2 regions of the Streptomyces sp. H51 genome follow, and region 2 is predicted to be linked to the other one. Evidence: riboswitches for the same ligand, from Rfam matches in the RefSeq annotation. Region 2 holds a riboswitch; the other holds the start of a gene.

Region 1 (4,158 bases), on a different contig from region 2:
ATCCACGCAGGTGAGTGTACGAGCCGCAATCGACACGGCCGCCGGTTCACCCGATCCGGGTACGGAATGCAGCAGACCTGTGACTGTTGTGCGACGAGAACGCGGTGGTGCTCAGAACGCGGGGCGTTCGGGATCCAGCCGGGCTCGTCCCCCGGTGGGTGAGGAGGCCTCGGCGAAGTGGCGTCGCGGGATGCGTCCGGCCCGGTACGCCAGGCGTCCCGCCTCCACCGCGTGCCGCATCGCCTGCGCCATCAGCCGCGGCCGGTGCGCCCGGGTCACCGCCGAGGCGAGCATCACGCCCGCGCACCCCAGCTCCATCGCCAGCGCCGCGTCCGAGGCGGTGCCGGCGCCCGCGTCCAGGATCACCGGCACCCGCGCGTGCTCGGTGATCAGCTGGAAGTTGTGCGGGTTGCGGATGCCGAGCCCGGAGCCGATCGGTGAGCCCAGCGGCATGATCGCCGCGCAGCCGGCGTCCTCCAGCTTCCGGGCGAGGACCGGGTCGTCGTTGGTGTACGGCAGCACGGTGAACCCGTCGTCGACCAGCGTCTCGGCCGCCTCCAGCAGCTCGATCGGGTCGGGCAGCAGGGTGCGCTCGTCGGCGATGACCTCCAGCTTGACCAGGTCGGTGCCGAGTGCCTCGCGCGCGAGGCGGGCGGTGAGGACGGCCTCCCGGGCGGTGAAGCAACCCGCCGTGTTCGGCAGCACCCGGATGCCCAGCCGGGTGAGCACGTCCAGCACCGAGCCGTGCACCGAGGGGTCCACGCGCCGCATGGCGACCGTGGTCAGCTCCGTGCCGGACGCCACCAGGGCGCTCTCCAGCACTTCCAGGCTGGGGGCACCGCCGGTGCCCATGATCAGGCGGGACGTGAAGGACGTGCCGCCGAGGACGAAGGGGTCGTCGGCCATGGGTCAGCCTCCTTGGACGGCGGTGAGGACCTCGACGCGGTCCCCCTCGGCGAGGGGGGTCGACGGCCACTGCGCGCGCGGGACGACGGTTTCGTTGAGGGCGGCGGCCACCCCGGAGGACGCCGGGGCGAGTGCCCTCACCACGGTGTCGAGAGCCGTTCCGGGAGGGACCTCGCGGAGTTCGCCGTTGACCGAGATGTTCATGCGGGCTGCTCCGTGCGGGCGAACCGCCGCGGGGTGAAGGGGCGTGCCTCCTCGGGGAGTTCGCCGGTGGTCAGGACGTGCGCCAGGGCGTCGCCGGTGACCGGGGCGAGCAGCACGCCGTTGCGGTGGTGCCCGGTGGCCAGCAGCAGCCCGGGCAGCCCGCTCGGGCCGAGCAGCGGCGCGTTGTCGGGGGAGCCGGGGCGCAGCCCGGCCCGGGTCTCGGTCAGCGGCAGCTCGGTGATGCCGGGGACCAGCTCGTGGGCGTCGCGCAGCAGCTCGTACACCCCGCCCGCGGTGACCGTGGTGTCCCAGCCCAGCTCCTCGCTGGTCGCACCGACCACCAGCTCGCCGTCCTCGCGCGGCACCAGGTAGACGTGGCTGCCGCGCACCATGGCCCGGACGGTACGGCTGAGGAACGGCGCGTACCGTCGCGGCACGCTCAGCCGGAGCACCTGCCCCTTGACCGGCCGCACCGGCGGCAGCACGTCGTCCGGGACGCCCGCGAGCCGTCCGCTGAGGCTGCCGGCTGCCAGTACCACCCGGTCCGCCGCCAGCGCGGTGCCGTCCGCCGCGGTGACGCCGACGGCCCGGTCCCCGGCGCGGTCGAGGCGCTCGGCCCACACCCGGTGGAAGACCACGCCCGCCCGCTCGCAGGCGGCCACCAGCGCGCGGGTCAGCCGCCGCGGGTCGATCTGGTGGTCGCCGTCGACCCGGAGGCCGCCGCGCACGCCCGGCGCGAGCATCGGCTCCAGACGCCGGCACTCGCGCCCCGACAGCCATTCCGACCGCAGACCGGACTGCTGCTGCAGGGCGTGCAGTTCGCGCAGGTGGGCGCGGTCGTCGGCGTCCAGCGCGACGGCGAGCGTGCCGCACCGGCGGTAGCCGAGGTCGTGGCCCGTGAGGTCGGCGAGCTCGGCCGCGAAGTCCGGGTAGCGGCGGGCCGAGGCGAGGTTGAGGCCGAGCAGGGTCTGCTCGCCGTGGTGCAGTTCGGTGACCGCTGCCAGCATGCCGGCCGCCACCTGGGCGGCCCCGCCGCCCGGTTCCGGGTCCACCACGGCGGTGGCGAAACCGCGCTGCGCGGCGCGCCAGGCCGTGACCAGGCCGATGATCCCGCCCCCGACGACGAGGACGTCTGACGTACGTGACGGCATGGGCGTCCAGCCCCTCCCTTCGCCGGCATGACCCGGATCAGGTTCGTACGGTCGGAGGCCGCCAGCCTCCCTCTCAGCCCGGTGCGTCCGGGCTCCCGCGAGTGCTTGTACGGTGGCCACCCTAGCCCGCGCCCCGTCGCCCTCGTAAGGGAGCCTTCCCCATGCCGCGCTCGCTGGACGGCCTCGTCCTCGCACCGGTCGCCGACCAGGCCGCCGGCCAGGTGGGCACCCGGACCCGTTTCACCTACCACGAGGCCGACGGCGCCGTCTGGGCCGAGTACGCGGGCGGCGACGTCGTACGCGGCCGTCTGGTGGGTACCCGGGAAGGTGACCGGCTCGACTTCCGCTACGTGCAGCTGACGAACGACGGCACGACGGCCTGCGGGCACTGCGTGTCGGCGGTCGTGGAGCTGCCGGACGGCCGGGTGCGCCTGGAGGAGACGTGGGAGTGGGAGTCCCGGCCGGGCAGCGGCACCAGCGTTGTGGAGCAGGTCACTGACGGGAACCGCGACTGACGTGACGTCAGGTGTCTATGGTGATCAGGTGAGCGAGCAGACGCAGGAACGGCAGGCACCCCCGCAGCGGCGAGTCGTCGTGGCCGGCGCGGGCATGGCCGGCGTGCAGACCGCGGTGGCCCTGCGCGAACAGGGCTTCGCCGGGCCGGTGACCCTCATCGGCGCCGAGCCCCACCAGCCTTACGACCGGCCGCCGTTGTCCAAGGCCGTCCTGCTCGGCAAGGCCGAGGGGTCCGCCTTCGACGTCGACTTCGAGGCGCTCGGCATCGAACTGCGGCTCGGGCGCGAGGTGCTGGGCGTCCGGGTCGGCGACCACGAACTCGACACCGCCGAGGGGCCGGTGCCGTACGACGTCCTGGTCCTCGCGACCGGTGCCGAGCCGGTGCGGCTGCCGCAGGCCCAGGGGGTGCCCGGCGTCCATCTGCTGCGCACCCTGGACGACGCCGAGCGGCTGCGGCCGGTGCTCGCCCGGCAGCACGACGTGGTGGTCGTCGGCGCGGGCTGGATCGGCGCGGAGTTCGCCACGGCGGCGCGCGAGGCGGGCTGCGCGGTGACCGTCGTGGAGGCCGCCGACCGGCCGCTCGCGGGCGCGCTGCCCGCCGAGGTGGCCGCCCGGATGGCCTCCTGGTACGCCGACGCGGGCGCCGTGCTGCGCACCCACGCGCGCGTGTCGCGGGTCGAGCCCGGCGAGGTCGTCCTCGACGACGGCACCCGGCTGACCGCGGGCGCCGTCGTGGTCGGCATCGGCGCGCGCCCCGCCACCGGCTGGCTCGGCGGCTCGGGGATCGTGCTCGGGGCGCACGGCGAGGTCGTCGCCGACGACGGCCTGCGCACCTCGGCGCCGGACGTCTACGCGGTCGGCGACTGCGCGTCCTTCCCCTCCCGCAGGTACGGGGAGCGCCTGCTGGTGCACCACTGGGACAACGCCCTGCAGGGCCCGCGCACGGTGGCCGCGAACATCATCGGCGAGGAGCCCGCCGTCTACGACCCGGTGCCGTACTTCTGGTCCGAGCAGTTCGGCCGGTTCGTGCAGTACGCCGGTCACCACGCGGGCGCCGACACGACCCTGTGGCGGGGCGACCCGTCCGGCCCGAGCTGGTCCGTGTGCTGGCTGCGCGACGGCCGCCTGGTGGCGCTGCTGGCGGTGGGCCGGCCCAGGGACCTGGCGCAGGGCAGGCGCCTGATCGAGGCGGGCACGCCGATGAACCCGGACCTGCTGGCGGACGCGAGCAAGCCGCTGAAGGCCGCCACCGCTTAGCCGGGACGGTGGACCGCAGCCGGGACCACCCGGTCGGACGGGAGCCGGGACCACCTGGTCGGACGGGCCTGGCTTCCGACTGTCGGTGCGGGATGGCAGGCTTGTTCCCGTGACCGAGATTGAC
Region 2 (4,158 bases):
GCGGTGAGGGACCGTTGGACCAGGACGGCCGGCGGCAGCACGAGCAGGACCGCGATCGTGCTGAGGACCCCGGCCAGCAGCGCCCACTGCCCGGCGCCGCGCGGCCGGCGCGCGGTCACGGAGGCGTCCACCAGCCGCAGCGCGGTCTCCCGCCGCCGGACCGTCCACGCGTGCACGGCGAGGATCGCGCCCACCGCCGCGAACTGGACGACGGTGAGGACGGCGGCCGTCGACAGGTCGAAGATCTCGGACGTCTGCCGGTAGATCTCCACTTCGAGCGTGGCGAAGGCCGGGCCGCCCAGGATCTGCACCACGCCGAAGGAGGTGAAGGTGAACAGGAACACCATCAGCGCGGCGGCGGCCACCGCGGGCGCCAGCGCCGGCAGGGTGACCCGCCGCCAGGCCGTGAGCGGGGAGGCGCCGAGCACCCGGGCCGCCTCCTCCTGCCGGGGGTCGAGCTGGGCCCACAGCCCGCCCACGGTGCGGACGACGACGGCGTAGTTGAAGAAGACGTGCGCGAGCAGGATGGCCCACACGGTGGTGTCCAGCCGCACCCCCCACCACGCGTCGAGCAGTCCGCCGCGGCCGACCAGCGCGAGGAACGCCGTGCCGACGACGACCGTGGGCAGCACGAACGGCACCGTGACCACGGCCCGCAGCAGCTGCTTGCCGGGGAAGTCGAGGCGGGCGAAGACGTAGGCGCCGGGGAGCGCGACCGCCAGTGTCAGCGCGGTGGAGACGCAGGCCTGCCAGGTGGTGAACCACAGCACGTGCCGGATGCCGTCCTGCCCGAGCACGTCCGCGATCCGGCCGAGGTGCCACACCCCGTCCGTCCTCAGCCCGCGGGCGACGATCGCGGCGACGGGGTAGGCGAAGAACAGCGCGAAGAACGCGGCCGGCCCGGCCATCAGCGCGAGCCGCGCCGCGTTCCCCGCACGGGTACGGCGGACCGCTGCCCCGGAGCGGACCGCTACTTCAGTACGAGCGACGTCCACGACTTGACCCACTGGTCACGGTCGGCGGCGATCCTGCCGGGGGCCAGGGTCTCCGGGTCCGCGGCCGGCTTGCCGTACTTCACGAACTCCGGCGGCACCTGAGCACCCTCGCGCACCGGGTAGACGAACATGTTCAGCGGCATGTCCTGCTGGAACTTCTCGGTGAGCAGGAAGTCGATGAGGGCCTTGCCGCCCGCGGGGTTCTTCGCGTTGCTCAGCAGCCCCGCGTACTCGGTCTGCCGGAAGCAGGTCCCGTACGACACCCCGGTCGGCGCGGTCGCCGGCTTCGGGTCGGCGAAGACGACCTCGGCGGGCGGCGAGGAGGCGTACGACACGACGAGCGGCCGGTCGCCGCCCGCCTTCCGTCCGCCGGCCGAGCCGGAGAACTCCTCGTTGTAGGCCTGCTCCCAGCCGTCGACGACCTTCACGCCGTTGGCCTTGAGCTTCTTCCAGTAGCCCTGCCAGCCCCCATCGCCGTACTTCGCGGCGGTGCCGAGCAGGAAGCCGAGGCCGGGCGAGGAGGTGGCGGCGTTCTCGGTGACGAGGAGGTTCTTGTACGCGGGCTCGGCGAGGTCGTCGAACGACGCCGGCGGGGCCAGCTTGTGCTTGCTGAAGTACGCCTTGTCGTAGTTGACGCAGATGTCGCCGTAGTCGACGGGCGTGACCCGGTGCTTCGCCTGGTCGACCCGGTGCTCGGGCAGGATCCGGCCGGAGTCCTTCGCCCGGTACGGCTGGAACAGCCCGTTGTCGAGGGCCCGGGAGAGGAGGGTGTTGTCCACTCCGAAGAAGACGTCGCCCTGCGGGTTGTCCTTGGTCAGGACGGCCTTGTTGACGGCCTGGCCGGCGTCGCCGTCCTTGAGGACCTTGACCTGGTAGCCGGAGGACTTCTCGAAGTCCTTCAGCACGCTCTTGGAGACGGCCCACGAGTCGTGGCTGACGAGGGTGACGGTCTTGGAGTCCGTCGCGCCGGAGTCGCCGGACGATCCGCACGCCGACAGCGCGACGAGGCCGAGCCCGGCGGCGACGGCCACGAGGGTCTTGTGGTGCACTGGATTCCTCCTGGGGCTGACCAGGAAGAGACGCGGCCCTGCCCGGGACCCGCGAGGGGTGCCCGGGCAGGGCGCAACAGCTTGAGTGGTGACCGAACTTCCTACCCAGAATGACCTGGGCGAGGTTCAGAGGGTCTGCGGCCCGGTTGCCGCACTCTCAGCGCTGTGGCGCTCCCCTGTCGGAATATGAAGATGTTCTTACGAGTCCTTACGGGGGTCAGACTACCGTTCGGTGGCGGCCAGCTGACCGCACGCCCCGTCGATCTCCTGCCCGCGGGTGTCCCGGATGGTCACCGGCACCCCGTGCGCCGCGATGGCCTCGACGAACGCCTTCTCGTCCGCGGGCCGGGAGGCGGTCCACTTCGAGCCCGGCGTCGGGTTGAGCGGGATCAGGTTGACGTGCACCGGCCTGCCCTTGAGCAGCCGCCCGAGCCGGTCGCCGCGCCAGGCCTGGTCGTTGATGTCGCGGATCAGCGCGTACTCGATGGACAGCCGGCGCCCCGACTTCTCCGCGTACTCGAATCCGGCGTCGAGGACCTCGCGCACCTTCCACCGCGTGTTGACCGGGACGAGGGTGTCGCGCAGTTCGTCGTCGGGGGCGTGCAGCGAGATCGCGAGCCGGCACTTGAAGCCCTCGTCGGAGAACCGGTGGATGGCGGGCACCAGCCCGACCGTGGAGACGGTGATCCCGCGCTGCGACAGCCCGAGCCCGTCCGGTGCGGGGTCGGTGAGCGCCCGGATCGCCTGGACGACCCGCTTGTAGTTGGCGAGCGGCTCACCCATGCCCATGAAGACGATGTTGGACAGCCGGGCGGGCCCGCCGGGGACCTCCCCGTCCCTGAGCGCCCGCATCCCGTCGACGATCTGGTGCACGATCTCGGCGGTCGACAGGTTCCGGTCCAGCCCCGCCTGCCCGGTCGCGCAGAACGGGCAGTTCATCCCGCAGCCCGCCTGCGAGCTGATGCACATGGTCACCCGGTCCGGGTAGCGCATCAGCACCGACTCCACGAGCGTGCCGTCGAACAGCCGCCACAGCGTCTTGCGGGTGGTGCCCTGGTCGGTCGACAGATGCCGGACGACGGTCATCAGCTCGGGAAGCAGCGCCTCCCGCAGCCTGTCCCGCGACCCCGCGGGGATGTCGGTCCACTCGGCCGGATCGTGCGCGTACCGCGCGAAGTAGTGCTGCGAGAGCTGCTTGGCGCGAAACGGCTTCTCCCCGATCTCGGCCACCGCCTCCTTGCGCTCGGCAGGCGTGAGATCGGCGAGGTGCCGCGGCGGCTTCTTGGCTCCGCGGGGGGCGACGAAAGTGAGTTCTCCGGGCTTGGGCATGGTCGTACCAGTGTCGCAGATCCGGTCGGGTGACCTGCGGGTGCCGACGGGGACGGCCGGGCACGGTCGCGGCCACTGATCATCAGGACACACGACCCCGACGTGGACCGGTCGGACTGCCGGCAGACGCCCCCGGGCCGGCGGAATCCAGGCGTGCTACCAGATGTACTGGCAGGAGCCGCTCCGGGCACGCGCCGGGAGACACCCAGAAGCGACACGATCGACGCCTTCCGCAAGTTGGACAGCCGGAGCCCGCCCGCACCGGCCACAGCGCCAAGGTGCGTGATCCCCGCGGCGTCCGTGCATCCGTACGGCACTTGCGCGAAGAAAGGGAAGTGCTGCGGGGCATTTCCCGATTAAGGGACCAAAAGCCCCTTTTCTCCTGCGGGCGGTGCCCGTTTTCTTGAAGAGACGGTTCGTGGTGACGGCGGACGTGATGACAACCAGGGCGTGGGGGCCGGAGGTGGGCGTGATGCGAAAGGTCCTCGGCAGGCGGTCGCGCGCCGGTGCCCGGAGGGTGCTCGTGCCCCCCGCGGTGACGATCTCGCTCGTCCCCGTGCTTCTCCTGTTGGTCGATGTGATCAACACGCCCTCGATCCGACTGGGGCCGCTGATGGTGGCGGCGCCCGCGTTCGCGGCGGCGGTCTGCGGTCCGGAGGGTGTGCTCGGCGTGTCCGCGGTGACGCTGCCGTGCGTGGTCCTGGCCTCCTGGTCCAACCAGCAGCTGGGCACCGAGAACTTCCTGGTCCAGATGGTCACCACGGTCCTGATCATCGCGGCCGCCG

The links. Region 2 has a riboswitch for thiamine pyrophosphate ahead of VKA29_RS28690 (thiamine ABC transporter substrate-binding protein). Riboswitches for the same ligand answer to the same signal wherever they lie in the genome.
Region 1: linked by a shared signal. The riboswitch ahead of thiO (glycine oxidase ThiO) and the one ahead of VKA29_RS28690 (thiamine ABC transporter substrate-binding protein) in region 2 are both predicted to bind thiamine pyrophosphate.

What each region holds. Positions count from the first base shown of each region.
Region 1 covers NZ_JAYMHD010000015.1:187,722-191,879, reverse strand. The annotation lists gene pknB (Stk1 family PASTA domain-containing Ser/Thr kinase) at 1-6, opposite strand, end outside; gene VKA29_RS04035 (thiazole synthase) at 112-906, opposite strand; gene thiS (sulfur carrier protein ThiS) at 910-1,110, opposite strand; gene thiO (glycine oxidase ThiO) at 1,107-2,261, opposite strand; TPP riboswitch at 2,259-2,370, opposite strand; gene VKA29_RS04020 (hypothetical protein) at 2,423-2,776, shown strand; gene VKA29_RS04015 (FAD-dependent oxidoreductase) at 2,805-4,034, shown strand; gene VKA29_RS04010 (Rv2175c family DNA-binding protein) at 4,144-4,158, shown strand, end outside.
Region 2 covers NZ_JAYMHD010000076.1:85,655-89,812, reverse strand. The annotation lists gene VKA29_RS28695 (iron ABC transporter permease) at 1-908, opposite strand, end outside; gene VKA29_RS28690 (thiamine ABC transporter substrate-binding protein) at 971-2,044, opposite strand; TPP riboswitch at 2,125-2,232, opposite strand; gene rlmN (23S rRNA (adenine(2503)-C(2))-methyltransferase RlmN) at 2,267-3,373, opposite strand; gene VKA29_RS28680 (PP2C family protein-serine/threonine phosphatase) at 3,846-4,158, shown strand, end outside.